Regions from separate parts of the Bacillus sp. C1 genome, predicted to be linked through region 1. Evidence: riboswitches for the same ligand, from Rfam matches in the RefSeq annotation. Region 1 holds a riboswitch; each other region holds the start of a gene.
What was found. Region 1 has a riboswitch for S-adenosylmethionine ahead of ACX5JI_RS23105 (ABC transporter permease). Riboswitches for the same ligand answer to the same signal wherever they lie in the genome.
Positions count from the first base shown of each region.

Region 2: linked by a shared signal. The riboswitch ahead of ACX5JI_RS16490 (cyclase family protein) and the one ahead of ACX5JI_RS23105 (ABC transporter permease) in region 1 are both predicted to bind S-adenosylmethionine.
Region 3: linked by a shared signal. The riboswitch ahead of ACX5JI_RS19130 (acyl-CoA dehydrogenase family protein) and the one ahead of ACX5JI_RS23105 (ABC transporter permease) in region 1 are both predicted to bind S-adenosylmethionine.

Region 1 covers NZ_JBTMZT010000014.1:23,462-29,935, forward strand. The annotation lists gene ACX5JI_RS23085 (multidrug effflux MFS transporter) at 1-381, shown strand, start outside; gene ACX5JI_RS23090 (LPXTG cell wall anchor domain-containing protein) at 779-2,377, shown strand; gene ACX5JI_RS23095 (hypothetical protein) at 2,765-3,268, shown strand; gene ACX5JI_RS23100 (DUF3951 domain-containing protein) at 3,286-3,498, opposite strand; SAM riboswitch class I at 3,667-3,772, shown strand; gene ACX5JI_RS23105 (ABC transporter permease) at 3,911-4,828, shown strand; gene ACX5JI_RS23110 (ABC transporter permease) at 4,842-5,846, shown strand; gene ACX5JI_RS23115 (ABC transporter ATP-binding protein) at 5,803-6,474, shown strand, end outside.
Region 2 covers NZ_JBTMZT010000005.1:75,362-81,835, reverse strand. The annotation lists gene ACX5JI_RS16505 (MFS transporter) at 1-1,298, shown strand, start outside; gene ACX5JI_RS16500 (nucleotidyltransferase domain-containing protein) at 1,544-2,317, opposite strand; gene ACX5JI_RS16495 (PRK06851 family protein) at 2,464-3,573, opposite strand; SAM riboswitch class I at 3,726-3,838, shown strand; gene ACX5JI_RS16490 (cyclase family protein) at 3,930-4,562, shown strand; gene ACX5JI_RS16485 (hypothetical protein) at 4,585-4,965, opposite strand; gene ACX5JI_RS16480 (helix-turn-helix domain-containing protein) at 5,459-5,698, opposite strand; gene ACX5JI_RS16475 (hypothetical protein) at 5,954-6,322, shown strand.
Region 3 covers NZ_JBTMZT010000008.1:24,922-31,395, reverse strand. The annotation lists gene ACX5JI_RS19145 (alpha/beta-type small acid-soluble spore protein) at 74-217, shown strand; gene ACX5JI_RS19140 (PLP-dependent cysteine synthase family protein) at 253-1,206, opposite strand; gene ACX5JI_RS19135 (VOC family protein) at 1,380-1,769, opposite strand; gene ACX5JI_RS19130 (acyl-CoA dehydrogenase family protein) at 2,259-3,419, opposite strand; SAM riboswitch class I at 3,534-3,623, opposite strand; gene ACX5JI_RS19125 (YdcF family protein) at 3,868-4,497, opposite strand; gene ACX5JI_RS19120 (GNAT family N-acetyltransferase) at 4,812-5,309, opposite strand; gene ACX5JI_RS19115 (GNAT family N-acetyltransferase) at 5,319-5,897, opposite strand; gene ACX5JI_RS19110 (hypothetical protein) at 6,134-6,474, shown strand, end outside.

The sequences.
Region 1 (6,474 bases):
GTAACTGGTATTGGAATTGCGGCTGTCGGTGGTATTTCTTTACTTCTCACAATTGTACTAGGGATTGGGTTAATTAGTGTGTTATGCTCATTATTCCTTGTTGTATCGAGTGTTGGGGTCGTATCGACCACAGGTTTCTCACTAGCGATGAGAAATCAAAAACAAGCTGCAGGAACGGCATCGGCATTACTTGGCTTATTACAGTTTATTTCTGGAGCACTTGTTGCACCTTTAGTAGGTATTGGAGGTAGTAACACTGCACTTCCTATGGGCATTGTTATCGCCCTTTGTGAAGTAGGGGCCGTTGTTTGTTATATTTTTATGACGAGTCGCAGCGAAAAGCAGTATGCTCTTCAGGAAAAGAAAAATATTGATTTGTAACAAATAGAAAAGAGCCGTAACATATAGTTGCGGCTCTTTTTAGTATGTTGGGCAACAGGAGCTAGGGAGCTCTTGTTTTTTGGCGTTTTTTGTTGGTTAGTCGATATCCTTGAAAGATCGCCGATAAAATTTCATTCACCACCTCTCCACAGCCCTTTTTTCTGTAATGCGGGATAAAACTAGTTACTACGGCGGTCGAAGTGACAAGTAAGAATATGTTTTGTTTTGAAAAAAGTGCGTGAAGTTCAAAAAATCTCATTATTCGATAAATTAATTGTTTTTATCCTTCTTTTTCCTTATAATGGATATGGATTCTATTTTGCGGTTTTTATATTTTATTATGCAATGAAACTATGAAACCCGTAAACTAGAATAAAAATAAAAAAGGAGTGTTCATATGCTGAAGAAAGTAAGTGCCGTAACTCTTGTATCTCTTTTGGCTTTTTCTCCTGTTGCGGCGTTGGCAGCACCGGATGAAAATGTAAAAGAAGTACAAGTTCAAAATCAAGAAAAGGTACCTGAAAAGCAAAATGACACCAAGAATTCAGCGGTAAATGAAGGAAAAGAACAACAGAAGCAAGACAGTGTGGAAGTAAAGAAAGAAGAATCTAAAGAAGGAGTGAAGGATGTACAACAACAAGAGAAAACAGACCCACAAAAACAACAGCCTGCTCCAGAGAAGAAAATTGACCCAGTAAAAGAAGCTGAAAAAGAACAAAAGAACGAATCGAATGTGAAGGGTGAATCAGAAAAAACAGGAGTTGTAAATCCATCAGGACAACAGGTAAATACACCTCCGGCTAAAAAATCAAAAGAGGATGCTAAGGATTTAAATCAGATAGCTACTGCTGATTTTAGCGGCAAGGTAACAGGTAAAGCGAAATGGGACGCAAAAAATAACCATTATGTATTAGATGTGACTGCGACTGTAACGAATACTTCAAAGGAAAAGGTAAGCGGTGTATATCTTGGCGTTTCTATACCGAAAGGGCTAGATGGTGAATTGAAAGATTTTCCTGTACTAACACTTGAAGATGGTTCTGAAGCGATTGCATTACCATTACCAGATATGGAGCCAGGAAAAACAGTTACAAAAAACGTGAAAATACCCGTACTTGGAAATGTAGCAGGGAAACCAGTGAACAAAGATATTGAGCTATATTTAATCGATAAGAAAGAGGGATATACACCTCTTGGTAAGATTAAAGGAAGCGCAAATATTGATTTTTCCGAGATGAATAAAGATCTACGTTTTGAAGGTAAGGCAAAAGCGACAACCTGTGTACCGAATTTAAAGGAAAACCAATTTACATTAGATTTCTTATTAACGACTCAAAACTTAACAATTGAGGATTTACAAGGGTTCGATGTAGAAATTGAGGTTCCAAATGATATTAAACTGACAATTCCAGATCACTACACGCAAGGAGAAATTCCAGATTATCTAAAAGATGGTTCTTTGCAAGAGGGCACTGGAAAAGGAACGATGAACTTAGATGTTAAATGGAATGGAAATAAAGCAACAATTCCAGTTAAAACAATGGGAGCTGGAGAAGGATCTGCTTTATACTTCCAAGTTGTTGGGGAAACAGCGAAGGAATTAAAAGATTTAAAAGTTAAGTTTACAGCAAAACGTGGAGATAAAACGATTGCTGTACAAGTGCCAATAGAGAAAGTAGAACAAAAGGATTGCAAGAAACAAGATAATAAAAATACAGGTGGAAATAACAATGATGATGGAAAAGGTAATGGAGGCAATAAACCTAATACGCAAGTGCCAAATCCAAATCAAGTAAATAATCAACCAGCAAAAGTTACACCGACACCAGCGCCAACACCAACAAAAGTTACAACAACACCAGTCGTAAGTAATACACAATCTCTTCCTAAAACAGGTGCTTCAAGCAGCGATAATATGCTGACATTACTTGGCGTTGTAATGCTTGCTGGTGGTGCTTTTGCATATAGACGCAGTCGTACAACTATTAATAAATAATAAGCGGTAAAACTACATATTTGATTTTTCCGTTTACAAGAACCCGGTAGATTACCGGGTTTTTTATTGCTTTCGAAAGGTTCACTTTATGGAGATATCAGTAGTATAAAGTGACGATACTGTGACAAAAATTGTTATATGTGTATAAAAATAAGCTCATAAGTGCAAAGTGTGAAAGGTTCTCGTTATAATAACAAGTGGAGATAAGTAGTAGAGGTAGATAAAGTGAAACTTTAATCAGTGGGGGGCTTCATCCCCCACTGATTATTAGTTAAACGAGTCGGGCCTTTACGGGCAGTTGATCTCCCATCTAACTTCTTTGTATATGCTGAACTTTGAGGTGGGAGTCCTACTGCCCGTTAATGCGGGATAAAAGGAGAGTAAGAGATGAAGAAAGTGTGGGGTGTTATCTTGCTTGGAAGTATGCTTCTTTTAGCAGGATGTAACGGAAACAAGGACACAAAAGAACCGAAAGAAAAAGTAGAACAATCGGCAGAACAGACAGAAGAGATGAAAGTATATCTTGATGTGCATAAGAAGTACGATGAGAAAATGAATAAAGAGTTAAATGAAGCGGTAAAATTGTGGGAAGAAGCGAAGGAAAAAGGCGGGAAGGCATTAGTACATGCTAAGTTTAAAGAAGATGTACAGAAGGTAACGGCAAGCATGTTAGAGGATATTGATCACATGCGTAAAGAGATTCGCGTACCTAAGTCAAAAGAGCAAGAACATGAGTTGTATGTCGGTTTCTTAAACGAGACGGAACAAGCAATGAAGAAGTTAGAGAAGTTAGCGAAAGATGAGGATTCGTCATTAATTCGTGATATAGAAGTTCACTTTTCAACAGCTTCAACATACTATAAACGTTTTCAACAAGAGTTTCAAAAATAACCTCGCGATGTGCAAGGTTATTTTTTCTTTCCATCCCCGTCTTCATCTTCAGCTACTAAGATTTTCTGTTCCTCGTGAAATTCTGAAATTGTTTGACCGGTAATGTTATCGAATGGGGTATAGAAAGAAGTGATACTTTTCTTTTTAACAAATAATTTGTAGAAGCCAATGATGACTAATATGACAATTGTTAATGGTAATCCTATAACGGCCATAAGTAATGGATCCATTGTACATCTCCTTTTCGGGGTGAATCTTTTATTTTAATTATAAAGTGAAAAATGAAGTACCACCATAAAAACTGATTTTTCTAAAAACGACCTTTTGGATTGACTTTCCATTTTTTCGGAATTATAATTCAAAATATACAATTCAAACTAAATAATAATATAACAATTTACTTATCCAGAGAGGTAGAGGGACTGGCCCTATGAAACCTCAGCAGCGGGTTCTGAAAGATGAACACCGTGCTAATTCCAGCAAGCAAGGCTTGAAAGATAAGTGATGGGCATAGATGTATTAAGCCTTGATCTTATTTTTTGAGATCAAGGCTTTTTTACGTTAGGAAAAGGAGGAAAGAAGGAATAGGCATAAATAGTGCAATAAAACAAAGTAAATTCATGTGTTTAGGGGGCTATAAGAGTGTATGTTGTAAAAAAATTATCGATTATGGTATTTACGTTATGGATTATCACTACTGTGACATTTTTAATTATGCATATTATACCAGGTGATCCATTTTCATCAGATGCAAAAATTTTCCCAGAGGAAGTTGTTCAAAACATGCGGGCGAAATATCACCTAGATGAACCGTTATGGAATCAATATGTTGCTTACTTAGATGGGGTTATTCATTTTGATTTTGGGGAATCCGTTCAATCAACAGGTCAAGGCGTATCAGAAATTATTACGACAGGATTTGGACCATCGGCAATTATCGGATTACAGGCATTTATTATTTCATTATTAGTTGGAATTGCTGCTGGGACATTTGCGGCACTGTATCATGGCAAAATTATTGATTATGGGATCAGCTTATTAGCGATTTTAGGAATCTCAATTCCAAGCTTTATTTTGGCACCATTATTTATTCAATTGTTTGCTATTCAATTGGAATTACTTCCAGTTGCTTCTTGGGGCACACTTTCCCATACTGTATTACCATCATTTGCGTTAGCTTTAGGGCCAATCGCTGTTATTACGAGATTTGTTCGTTCTAATATGATTGAAGTTTTGCAAAGTGACTATATTAAGCTAGCACGAGCGAAAGGAATACCGATTCGGAAAATTATTGTAAGACATGCACTTCGAAATGCTCTTGTCCCGGTACTTACATTTGTAGGACCGCTTATGGCGGGCTTATTAACAGGGACTTTCGTTATTGAAAAAATTTTTTCAATTCCTGGTTTAGGAAAATATTTTGTAGAGAGTATCTTTAATCGAGATTATCCAGTCATTATGGGAACAACAATTTTCTACAGTGCATTGTTAATTGGATGCATCTTTATTACAGATATGATTCACCGCTTAATTGATCCACGCATTCGTTCTATTACGTGAGGAGGGGATTTAGATGAGTGCATATGAAATTGATGAACAGCTCTTGTCTAGTGAAGAGAAGAGAGCACTAACAGCAAATCAGAAGCAGCTAACAATTAGCCGAAAGAAAGAAGTATTTCAAAAATTTATTTCAAATCCAATTGCAATTTTTGGAACAGTTATATTAGTTTTCATTATTCTTTTTTCGCTTATAGGTGAAAGCTTAACTTCGTTTAGTGCGAATGAGCAAATAAAAGAAGCAACAAACTTGCCGCCTAGTAGTGAGCATTGGTTTGGTACAGATGACCTAGGCCGAGATATTTGGGCACGTGTTTGGGCTGGTGGGAAAATTTCATTAACAGTTGGATTGGTCGCAGCGGTACTTGATATCGGAATGGGAGTACTAATTGGTGGTCTTAGTGGATATATAAGAGGGCGCAATCGTCTTGGAACGTGGATTGATGAATGGATTGTAAGAGGAATTGAAGTGTTATATGGTATCCCGTATTTGTTAATTGTTATTTTATTATTAATCGTTATGAAACCTGGACTTTTTACAATTATTATAGCTCTTGCATTAACGGGATGGATTGGAATGGCACGACTGATTCGTGCGCAAGTGCTTTCGTTGAAACAAAGGGAGTTTGTAATTGCAGCTGAACGATTAGGTACATCGCATATGAAAATTATCTATCAGCACTTAATTCCAAACTTAACAGGAATTATTATCGTAAATTTATCATTTACAATTCCAGCTGCTATTTTCTCAGAATCATTTCTTAGTTTCATAGGACTTGGAATCCAATCTCCAGCGGCAAGCTGGGGAACGATGACGAACGATGCACTAGGAACGTTGTTAAGCGGAGAATGGTGGCAACTCTTTTTTCCAGCATTAATGATTGCGTTAATTATGTTTGCATTTAATGCGATTGGTGATGGTTTACAAGATGCGATTGATCCAAAAATTGTGAAGCAAAATCGAAAGGGGAAAAAACATGGAACAGCTCTTATCTTTAGAAAACGTAACGTTAGCCGTTGAGAAAGAGAATGATAAGCAGGCGATTGTAAAACATGTTTCCTTCTCTATTGAGCAAGGTGAAATTGTTGCACTCGTTGGAGAAAGTGGTTCAGGGAAAAGTGTAACGGCACAGTCCATTATCGGATTAAATCAAGATTCAATTCATATTGATGAAGGGAAAATCTCCTTTCAAGCGGGTGAACTAACGAGTTTGCAAGAATCCGAGTGGAATAAAATTCGAGGGAAAGATATTTCATTTATATTTCAGGATCCACTTTCATCTTTAAATCCAACGATGAAAGTTGGAAGACAAATTACGGAAGTGATTTTGCAACATGAAAAGAAATCAAAGAATGAGGCAAAAAAAATTGCGATTGGATTGTTAAGTGATTTAGGAATACATGAACCTGAAAAACGATTTGAGCAATACCCGCATCAGCTAAGCGGAGGAATGAGACAACGTATTTGTTTAGCAATTGCTTTTGCTTGTCATCCAAAGCTTGTTATTGCAGATGAACCGACCACTGCACTAGACGTAACGATTCAAAAACAAATTATGGGTTTATTAAAAGAACGAAAAGAAAAGCAGCAAACTAGCATTTTATTAATTACTCATGACCTTGCTCTCGTACGCGAGGTGGCGGACCTA
Region 2 (6,474 bases), on a different contig from region 1:
TGCAACCATCTTCTACACTTCATCCAGAATCCACAAAAACGAGTTTTTCAAACTCTATTACAAAACTTGTCGTTTTCATCTGTTGGCTCGCTATTTTAGCGGATGGATACGATTTAGGCATTTACGGTGCTGTTTTACCATCACTTCTAGAAGATAAAAGCTGGGCCCTGTCCCCCGCAGAGGCTGGCACAATTGCCAGTTATGCGCTATTTGGTATGTTTATCGGAGCCATCTTTGTTGGTACTATCACAGACTTCATTGGAAGAAAATGGACTCTAATCTATTGTTTGGCCCTTTTTTCTATTACAATGGGTCTTGCTGCAATGGCTTCATCACCTGAACTATTCGGCCTATTTCGTTTTATCGGGGGTATTGGTCTTGGCGGGGTAATCCCAACTGCTTCTGCACTCACAGTTGAATATTCGCCTGCAAAACGACAATCTTTCACTTATGCACTTATGTTTACTGGTTATCCACTAGGAATCGTTTTAGGAGCTATTTTATCTATGTTTATGTTACAAGATTTTGGCTGGAGAGTCATGTTTGGTATTGGAATGATTCCACTTCTCCTCATCCCCTTTATCATTCGTTACTTACCAGAATCTATTCAATTTTTACTCTCACGTAGCCGCCATGAAGAAGCTGCGCAAGTTAGTAAACGTTATCAAATTGAATTACCTTCCCAGCAAATAACGAATCAACCTTCAACAAAACATAAGCAGAGCGGGATCATTACTCTATTCTCAAAATCTTATATAACAGCCACTCTACTTTTTTGGGTTACTTATATTATGGGTATGTTTCTTATTTACGGGTTGAATACATGGTTACCACAGATGATGCGCCAAGCCGGATATCCACTAGGTTCTAGTTTATCTTTCTTACTTATGCTTAATATAACAGCTGCAATCGGTGCATTGTTGGCAGGAGCGATTGCAGATCGCATCGGAGCTAAGATTGTTATTAGCATTTCTTATCTTATAGCCGCTATCTGTATTGGATTGTTGACAATAAAGCCTCATATTTCTATTATTTATATTTTAATCGGACTTGCTGGAATTGGGTCCGTTGGCATTACCCAAATATTAAACGCTTATGTAACCCAATACTTCCCTTCACACGCTCGTGCTACATCTTTAGGATGGGGACTTATTGGCGCAATCGCTGGCCCAATTATTATAGGAGTATTAATGACTCTACAATATGATCAAGTATGGAACTTTTACTTATTTGCAATTGCTGGATTTATTGCAGCTGTTGCTGTTTTCTTTATTCCTAAACAAAGTAAAGTTAGCTAAAACAGGAGCTAGGTGGCTCCTGTTTTTTTGTCATTTTTTGCTGGTTAGTCGATATCCTTTGTCGAATCGCTGATATATTTTAATTTGCGCCGATATATGATGAGAAACGGTCGATATATTTGAAAAATCATCGATAAAATTTCATTCACCATTTTATACGAACCAACCTCGTCAAATTACAATGTTTCTTTTTAGAAGTTCGTAGGCATTTCCCTTTCCACGCAGCCTGAAACAAATCATTCAATCTATTGGTACTCTGTTTCAGATAACATGTCCCGAAACAAGACATTCAATCTTTCAATTTCAATACCCTGTCCTTTTTCAATTCCCTTCACATACTCCTGGTAGTACTTTATTTGTTCCTCCAAAAATTCATTTAATGCTATAATTTTTGGACCAGCATCTAGCTCAACGCCTGCTTTTTTCTTGATTAGTAAATCTTCAATCTCATTTAAAATTTTTTGTTCTATTGATAGTTCAGTAATTAATCGGTCAAATTCTACAGGCGGTAATGTCCCTTTCTCTTCTAACCATTTGCAAGCTAAAATAGGCCGCAATACATAGAAGTATTTTTTTAACTTCACACTCTCTCCTTGTAGAAATTCATGATAGTTTTTTGATGCCATATGTAAGTAATGGTAGATTGTTGCTTTTGGATCAAAATCATTTTCGCTCACCTTCTGTAGACGTTCTGGAAGGTCAGAATCCTTAGAGTAAAAGATTGGAGAGCGGATCCATTCTAATAATGCAGGATTTGATTTTGCAAATAATCGCAGAGCTTTTCTAATATCCCAGCCACTTATGTCTAAAGCATCGCTAATTGGATATTCAATGACATCGCGTTTTTCATTTATAGATAAATACCACTCTACTGGATGAATGTATACAAATCTAACATCGTAATCACTATCTTTCGACGGGAATCCCCATGCACGGCTTCCAGATTCCACCGCGAATAAAATTTTTACGTTATTCTCTTTCTCAATTCTCTCTAATTCCAATTGAATTTTACTTTGCATATGTATCCTCCTCATTTTTTGATCATTTCCCTGGAAATTCGACAAATATACTCACCATTAAAGTAAGATTCTACTTCTAAAATATATCATGCCGCCATTAATATGTATGGAAGCTGCTAGGTTCTTCCTAACAGCTTACAATCGTTTTATTTTTGCTGCTCGCCAAGAAATTTAGCAATCTGCTCAAACTCTCTCTTTATTTCATTTTGATACATATCCACCTTTTTAAAATCCATCGCAGCAATATAAATTCGTTCTAATTTATCTCGCACTGCTTTTGCCTCCGCTAAGAACGACATAGCTTCATTCATCTTTGCTTTATATCGAATGGAAACATCTCGAATTTCCTTAGCATATTTTTCATCCGTTCCTTTCTTAACAATGAAATTATACATATCAATAATCTCATCACCTTCTCGTTCCGGAAAATATTCATGAGGCGCTGTACTATCAAAGATTGCAAAGCCTAACTCTCTTACAATAATCATATCAAGGCTATTTGGATCAAAACCACAATGATATACTTCAACTTCAAAGCCTTTTTCTTCTGCTGTCGCTCCTATTTTTTTTAACATTGTTGATTTTCCAGTTCCTGGACGCCCTTTTATAAAATAACGATGCGGGATTCCTTCTGTTAAATTTGGAACGAAATCAACCGCACCTTTTGGTGTCGCTGCTCCTAAGAAACGGTGCTTTACAACCGCTTGTTTTCCTTTGCTATCTGCAAATAATTTTTGGATAAGCTGATTTGTTAATTTATCTGCTTTTTGAAAATCCATATTATTAATATAAATTTTTTCCCAATCATCATGTATAACTAATGCCTCTTTGAAACAATTATATGCTGATTGAAATGCTCGGCTTGCTTCTGACATATATCGTTTAATCGTATCTTTACGGTTTCGTAATTTTTCTGAATCCCAAGCCTCTCCTAAATTTACATACTCTTCTACAACTCCAGGTGTTTTAGGCTCAATAACATGTGGTGCTGTTCCATCTACAATTCCTACTTTTAATTTTGGAATAATAACACCGTCGATAGATTTGTTATCAGAAGAACAATGCAAAAGTTCAATATCATAGCCTCTTTCAGTCCACTCACGTCCAATTGCTTTCATTAGCGAAGATTTCCCAGTTCCTGGACCACCCTTCAAAATAAAAAGTCTTTCCAGTCCAATTAAGTTCTCCTCATATAAGCTATAAAAACCTCTAGCAGTATTCCCACCAGCATAATAATTCAAAACTTTTCCTGTCACTGCACTCACTCCTTTGCAGCAATTTGCTTACATAAGCCACCATATGCTGGATCCCTTAGTTGGGTGAATACCTATTTTCATTCTTGCATTAAAAAAGGAAATGAATTACAATTTAAATAACAGAAAATTTCAAATTTTAAAACTGAATAATTTCCTTATCGAGAGAGGCAGAGGGACTGGCCCTTTGAAGCCCAGCAACCTCAGTTTATATAGACTGAATAGGTGCTAAATCCTGCAAAATGCAACGCATTTTGGAAGATAGAAAATGAACTTACATGTAAGTATGCAAAGCCTACCTTTCTTGATTTGAAAGATAGGCTTTTTATATTTCAAAAAAATTATTGGAGGTATTACCAATGAAAGTAATTGATTTATCACAAACATTCGAAAACAATATGTCTCAATTTCCTGGAACACCGCCGATTCATTTAGAATCTATTACAAGTGTTGAAGAGGCTGGATTTCAAGTCACAGATTTTCATTCAATAGTTCACGTTGGTACACATTGTGATGCACCCGCCCATTTTATTTCAGGTGCATCGACAATTGAGCAATTACCACTTAATCAGTTTGTAGGTGAAGCTATTCTCATTGATGTAACACATGTACAAGAACGAAAATTACCTAAAGAAGTATTACATGATGCAGGAATAAAAGAAGGAGATATCGTCATTTTCCATTCTAATCTCTCAAACAAATGGAATACAGCAGCATATGAAAAGGAAGCCTTTTATCTTTCAGAAGAACTTGCTGAAGAATTAGTTAGATTAAAAGTAAAAGCTGTCGGTTTAGATTTCATTTCTCCTGATGAAGTGACAACTGAAACATCACCAATTCATCATATTTTATTAGGAAATAATATTTACTTAATTGAAAACTTAACAAACTTAGCTGCAATTGAAACAAAACGCTTTTTCTTTTCAGCAGCACCACTGAAAATTAAAAATAGTGACGGCGCCTTTGCTAGAGCATTTGCGGTTATTTTCTAATTCACTAAAAAAGCAGAGATCATCATTGACCTCTGCTTCGATATTTTCGGTTTACATTAAGAAAAAGCTTTTCAACACGAGGACGAACCCATGCAAAATAATCCTTATCTTTCTTTTTCGTACAAATGATTTCTTCTCCGTCAACCATCCCGACAAGCTCTAGTTCTAACAGTTGCCTCGTAAATTCTAGAATGTTCACTTCTTCTTTTGGATATTCTTCTTTTAACTTTCCCTCAATTTCTCCCAATAAAAATCCGTCACGCATCATGGCAAGTGCATCAATACAAAGTGGCGGCATTTCATATTTTTCGCCTGTAATTGTATCTTTTACAATATAATTCTTTTGCTCTTTTCGAAATTGAATCGTGTGTAAACATACAGTCGAATTTAATGTTAATTCCATCATACCACCTCTTTCATAATATCTGCATAGAAAAAAGGATGCGTGTGCACCCCTCTTTTTTAATTCACAGAAATCTAATTCATTCTAAACATTCATAGAAATGAAAACTACAAACCGGTACATGAGTAATCAAACTTCATGTCGATATTTTCCTCCATTATAAACTAAGTATTTTAGAAAAAAAAGCATTCTTGATGCTTTTTATAAAATGTTTATATTTACATAACAAGAACACTTTTCTGAAAAATCCGCTTGTCTTTTCATTCTATATAATTGACAAGGATACTGCTAATTTGTCACTATATCATGCTATGCAAAACAGAAAAAGCAAACGAGTTGGGAACCTTTTTTATTTTCGTAACTGCAACTTATATACTTGTAAACAAAGCCGTTATATATTTTATTGTAAAAAAAACCATTTCAAGATACTTATTCTATAGCTCTTGAAACGGTATTTAGAAAAAATGATACTATATAACTTTATCCATGTAATTTAATCTTCATCTTTTACATCCATATCCTCTGGAATTGGTTCATTTAATATTTCTTCTACTAACTGCTTATATTTTTCCATTTGTTCTAAATGCGTATTGAACTGTTCTTTATTCAGCAAATATTGCTCACCATCATACACAGATCGAATTCGTTTTTGTTGAACCAATTCTTCAATATAAGACTCCGGAAGATTTAAATATTCTGCTGCTTCCTTTATTGTTATATACAATTCTTTCATTCCCTTACGATTTTTTACCTCTCCATCATTATAAAAGATTTTTATACATAAAGTGAAACTTTAATCAGTAGGGGTTTTCTTCAACCTCCACTAATTATTAATCTTCACGAATCAGGCTTTTGCGAGGTAAAATAAAAAGATTTTGTGAATACAAACCAAAAAGCAGGTAGATGCATTCCATATATTGTATAATACATAGAGTGGTATAAAAATATAAAATGGCATTTATCCATTTATACAAAGGAGAGTTAACATATGGCTACTCGTCACATCATTACAATGTTAGAACAATCATTACAAGCTGCAACAACAAACACTGCTTCTCAGCTTTCTAAAGAATTGCCAAAAAGAATTATCGAGCAAAAAAAAGTAACAAATGAAAACATGAACTATACTACAATTGGGGACTGGTATCAAAATCATTTCTTATTCCAACAAGATGATTTTCTTTGGGCTAAATATGCTTACTATGATGCGTACTGCGAGGCATTACAAAATCAAGGCCACCTAACTAAACGTGTGCGTCACATATTAGAATCTGTTGCAAGAAAGCATGGCAAACAATACATTGCTTCAATGCAAAATAAGCAATTTCCTAATCATTACACACAAGGAACAGCATAAATTCCCTTTAAAAACAGATGAGTAATAAAAAACATTTACAAATAAATCGTTCACGTCGCCATATTCCCCTCTTTCAAAATACATGTAAAAGACGTGCACTGAAGAAACCGGTGTCATATAAATGAAAAAAAAGCTAGAAAACAAATAAACAC
Region 3 (6,474 bases), on a different contig from region 1:
TATTTTCCAGATAGAAATTTCATTTCGGGGACAATTCAAAACATTCGCTTGATGGGCATGTGTTCCCCGCTACATGCTCATCAACTTAAGAGAAGCAAGTACACCAAAACGAAACAAAATGACATCGCCAAGTGAAAATGGATCTGTTAGTAGAGAAATCACAAAACGTCTCATATCATTAGCTGAACCACAACTTGGCGTTGGAGTTACTCGCTAACTTGATATAGTAAATGGATATTCAGGAGAGATAAATCATCTCCCTTTTTCTAATAAACTCTCTACATCCGACCACTCTTCTGTAGATCCTGCGTCTGGAAAAACTGTTACAACAGTGAATTCCGCGCCCTTTTCTTTTCCAATTTGTTTAGCAGCTAATAAGTTTGCTGCAGCAGACGTACCTATTTTAATGCCAGTTTCATTATAAAAACGTGCCATTTCGTACAAGGTATCTTCATATGAATAAGTCCATTGTTTTTCTATCAAATAATCTTCCTTTTCTAAGAAATGTTGTTTCCTCCCCAGACCAAATCCACCTGATCCAGCATATTTCTTTAAAGCATTTGGAGGTTGTTCAGAACCGTAAGGTAATTCAGCAGGCATTACTAAATGTAACTCGACATTAGGTGTATAATTCTTTACTGCTTTATACACCCCCATTAGAGTTCCACCTGTCCCAGCGGATGCTACCCAAGCGTTAATAGATTTCCCTTTCATTTGTGTAATAATTTCTGGACCTGTCCCTTCCAGATGACTTAAAAGATTAGCTTTATTATAGTGTTGAAATAGAAAATAGTAATCGGGATTTTGTTTACTAATCTCTATCGCCTTCTCTATTACTGAGTAAAATCCCTTTAATTTATCAACCAAGATAACTTTTGCGCCATAATTATCGAGTTCATTTAATAATGATTTTCCTAATCCAGAACTTAAAACTAAAGTACACTCAATACCTAAGTGATAACAAATCCAGCCAATTGACCTTGCTAAACTTCCACCACTATACTCTAAAATATGTTGTTTTTTAATCGTTTCTTTTAAATATTTATTTATCATTCCAAGTGCTGCTCTATCTTTTATCGACCCTGTAGGATTGTGCCATTCACATTTAGCATAGATAGAAAGATTCTTTGTTTCTTTGCACTCTAATTTAATAAGAGGTGTATTTCCGACTTTTCGAGAAAATTCCTCAAAATGATTTAATGTCATATTCCTATACCTCCTTCACATCTCATACTTACTAAATTCGCGTCTAGTCAAAGTACTTTTTATATTGTAATAGCTCTCTTACTAAGCCTTATATAAAAATCCCTACAAATGTTGTAGGGATTAATGTCTAAGTAAGTTTGCTACATTCTATTAAGTATCTAAAACAGCTTGTTTTATCCAGCTGCATTCATGAGTACAATTCTCCAACCATCCGGATCTTCTATCGTCGTTCCCTTCTCTATCCAATACGGATTTTCCGGTTCAACTTCATGATAGCCCATTTTATCTAACCGATTCGTTATTTTTTCAATCTCATCTTTATTAGGCATATAAAAAACTAGTAAATTATCTTTTGTCGGCGCAGGACATGGACTGCCATTAACATGCCTTGTGAACTCTAAATGATACTCTTCATCAGGTAATCCAAACATGACTCCGTCGTATCCTTCATGATTTTGAAACTCCCCTATACGCTTTAAACCTAATCCTGTTTCATAAAAACTTATAACTTCTTCAAATTTATCTGTTGGTCTTGCAAATCTAAACTGAACCCAATTCTTCATGCAATTCCCTCCCTTAAAATTGTAAAAGCCTTACAATAACTATTATATGTTAGAGATATCCGGATTAAAATCCATCATTCAGGGGAGAGCTATTTAAGATGAAAGACGTATAAATTAATACACAGTAGGACTTTGGTATGAAGTTTATTGAAATTTGATTCTATGAATATGCACCTAAAGATATAGAACTTCACCTTTTTCATATGCAATGATATGGAATAGACTATACGTGTTGTCAAACGTTCCAATCTCTTGAGGAAGTAATAGAAGATTATAATTATGAGCGTTAATCAATAGACACAAAAAAATGGATCCAGTACAATACCAGAACCATTTTTTAAGTGTATATTTTTTAAAGATCTTTTATTAAACTATCCATTTCATAGGAAACAGTTCATACATATTCAAAAGTAGTTTCTCTACAAAGGTCATTTCATTTTTACAACTCGATCCCGTTTAAAATATCTTTTCACTCTTCAATTGTCTATATCACACCTTTTCTGTCGATTGAAAGGCATCATCTGCTAGTAATGAGAGTGTGACATCATCCATCGGCGGATTGTGTAATCCAGCGCGAACATGTAAATAATATCGATGCAATGGATTCTTTTCAGATAAACTTTTCGCCCCTACAATTCGCATCGCTTTATCCACAACCGATATCGCCGCATTCGTCGCGATATATTTCGCTGCTGCTAATTCTGCTTGTAAAGATTGTTTCTCTTCTACCACATCATATTTTTTCGCAATTTGGTATAAAAAGGTACGAGCTTGTATGAGTTCTAACTCTAATTCTCCTACTAATCTGCGGATATTCGGAAGTAAGCTAATAGGATGATTGAGACTATTCGGTTGATATGATTTTGCGAAATGAATCGCATAATTCCTTGCAGCTTGTGCGATTCCTAAATAGCATGCTGGAATATGAAGTAACCATCCAACTCCTTTTCGTTTCGCTTGTGAACCTTTTATATCTGTAAAGAATTGATTCGAGATTTCAACATTTTGTAATACAAGATCATGACTAGCAGTCCCACGCATCGCTACACTATCCCATGTCTCCTCAATAGACACACCCTTTTCATTCCTTGAAACCACAAATTCACCTATCTCATCTCGCCCTTCAATGCTAGCAGATACAATGAAATAATCGAGCATTGGTGCCATCGTTGTAAAATTCTTTCTCCCGTTTATAATCCATTTGTCACCTTTTTGTACAGCTAACGTTTCTGGCTTTCCGCCCCGCGTCGGACTCCCTGTATTTGGTTCTGTTGCTGCCCGGTTAAACAGAGCGCCTTTTTGTACTTCTTCACAAAACCAAGAAAACATATCAGGTTGCCAAGACCGATTTTCAGCGAGCTCTTTCACGATTCCAAGATGCCAACCGATCGACAAAGCTGTCGCACCATCTCCCTCGGCAATTTTCTCTTGAAATAACACAAAATCATACAACGAAATTCCCTTTCCTCCGATATCTTTTGGTAACGTTAGCTTTGTATAACCAATATTTTGTAAATCTTTAATATTTTCAAAAGGAAAAGCCCCAAGTTCGCTCAGTTGCTGTTCCCTAGCCGCAAATTGAGGAACTAGCTCCTTTAATTTCTCCAGTATGAGAACTTGTTCTTCTGTTTCTATAAATGATAATGTCATATCAAGATCCCCTTTACTTTAAGTAATCCAGAAGCAAAAAACTTCAAATTGTTCTTCAAATTCCTACTACTAAAAAAACAACCTTACATATAAGAAGGTTGTCATCGCTTTCCCTTCTTATCTACTCGGAATTAGCACCTTTTCATTCTCGTTCAGGTTGCTGAAGTTTCATCGGGCCGTTCCCTCCACTTCTCTCGATAAGATTGTATTTGATTATGCATTTCTATTGTTTCACTATTCCTATAAAATTACAAGGTTTTCATTCGATTTATTTCTATAATTTGTTAAATCTTGATTAACCTTTTTTATAAATAATCGAAATGTATTTCGAATTACCACACTTCATTTTGAACTAACAGCACATTTGTATAAGAAAAGGATATATGCTCACATATTGAACATAATATCCTCTTCTTAGTCTAGTCTATTTAAATAAATCTATCCTTTCTTAATCACCCTTCAAAGTACGTAAAGGCAACGATGCAACATACCCAATATAAGAACATAATTCTTTAAAAAAGAACGGAATTTCTGTGTCTAATGTTTTATATGCTGATGTCGGGGTCGGTGATGCATATGCCTCCATCCCAATATGCTTCGCAATTCGCATCGCCCGCTTCATATGAAGAGGGTCACTTACAATTGTATATGTACGCAAGCCATTATCAGTTCCAACCTGCTTCGCATTCTTCAAATTATCTTCTGTAAAACGCGACTCTGTTTCAATTAATATATCTTCCGCCTTTACATTATGCTTTAATGCATACGCTTTCGCAGTACGTGCTTCTTCTAGCTCTGCTTCAAACTTAGTCCCGCCCGTAAAAATAATTTTTTTAATACTTCCCTCTTTATACAAAGAGATTGCATGATTGATTCGTTCGCGAAATACAGGAGACGGTTTGCCATTCCAAGAAGCTGCTCCTAGTACAACTGCAGCATCTGTAGGTACTTCATCTGTTTTAAATCGATTACTCCAAATATCATAAGCTGCATAACTTATAAATAAAATGATAGAACTAAACATTAGCAAGAACACTTGCCAAACTCTTCTTTTCTTACTTTTCTTTTTTTGTTTCATTTGTACTAGCCTCCGTGCATCATCCATACTTCTATAAAAAAATTAATATCTTTTAAATTATTGTATTTGAGTTTATTTGAAAGAAGGCACTTTTCTTAAAAGTGATCCGTGCGATAAAGGGTTTTCATTCAAATAGAGGATTTTTGTATTTACTATTATTTGTGGTTCATACTTTATAAGTTTCTCATACAACTCCATTGTAACGAATTTTTTCATAGAATGGAATGCTGAAACAAAAGTATATAAAAGAAGTTATCATTTTGTAAGAAAAAGAGGTATATTTTTCCCTTTTACAAGGATATACCTCTTTCCATTTACTGTACAAGCCAATATTTTATATGTTGTTCCTCACTTACACATGTAAATCCTGCTTTTTCTAGCACTCTCTTTGACGCAATATTACTCGCTAGACAATCTGCTTTAATTGTTTGTACATCTTCATTCTTCTGTAACCCCTCTACAAATGCTTGTGCCATCTCAGTTGCGTATCTATACCCTTGATACTTTGATACAATACTATATCCAATCTCTACCGTTCCATTTGCATCAGGAGAACCTTTACATCCCATATCACCAATAATCATGTTATCTTCCATATGAATAATCAGTCCACTCCACTTGCTTTGTTCGGGATTTTTCTTTAATTCTTCCGCAATCCATGGTAAAATTTCTTGATAATCAGCCATGGGCCATTCTGACGATATTTGATAAGAAATTATTTTTTGTAGTTCTGCCCTCCCTCTCATCGTTGCTTCTACAAGCTTTAACGTAAAAGGAATCATCTTCAATCTCTTAGTCTCAATATTTGTCATATACGTCTCCTATTTATACATGCACATTTTTTGAAGCAACTGTTCTTTCACATCCGCCCACTCGCTTGCAATAATGCTATACACAACTGCATCTCTAACGTAACCACTCGGTAATTTCCTTTCATTTCGCAGTACGCCCTCCTTTACTACACCAAGCCTCTCAATTGCACGTTGCGCCCTTTCATTGCGTAAATCAGTTTTTATTTGTACGCGTAACAGCTGTAATTCTTCAAACGCATATTGCAATAACATGAATTTACATTCTGTATTGATACTTGTTCTTTGGACACTTGGATGATACCACGTTTGCCCTAGTTCAGCCGTTTTATTTTCTTTTGATATACTATATAAGCGTGTACTCCCCATAATTTCATTTGTTTGTTGATCTATAACAACAAATGGCAAGTCTGTTCCTTCTTTATATCCTTTTACCGCTGTTTGCACATACCTTTCCATATCTTCATACTGATCCATTGTAGCTATTAAATACGCCCATATTTCTTTATTTCCTTCTACAATTGCAAACAGTTTTTCTACATCATTTGCATCCATTAATCGTAACCTTGCTCTATTGTTTACTATTTCCATATACAAATCTCCCTTTCTCTGTATCTAGCTATATAATAATTAACATCACAAATAATTTCAATATACAAAATTATCGTTATCTTCCTACAAAAATACATTCTCTTTGATTCGAAACTCTGTAATACAAGATAATAACACCTCTTTTATATAGAAAATGTGTCTTTTGCCTATATCCAAACAGAATAAACTGCATACGCTAATAACTAGTTTAATCATTTATTTTAGGAGGAAAAAAAATGACTTACTTTACAGATAGACCTCAAGGTGGACAGTGGCATCCTCAAGGCGGGGGTGGACATTGGCAAGGTGGACAGTGGCATCCTCAAGGCGGGGGTGGACATTGGCATGGCGGACATTGGCATCCTCAAGGCGGGGGTGGACATTGGCATGGCGGACATTGGCATCCTCAAGGCGGGGGTGGACAGTGGCATGGCGGACAGTGGCATCCTCAAGGCGGGGGTGGACATTGGCATGGCGGACAGTGGCACCCTCAAGGCGGGCACTGGCATGGTGGACAGTGGCATCCTCAAGGTGGCGGACACTGGCACTCTCAAGGTGGAGGCGGACAGTGGCATCA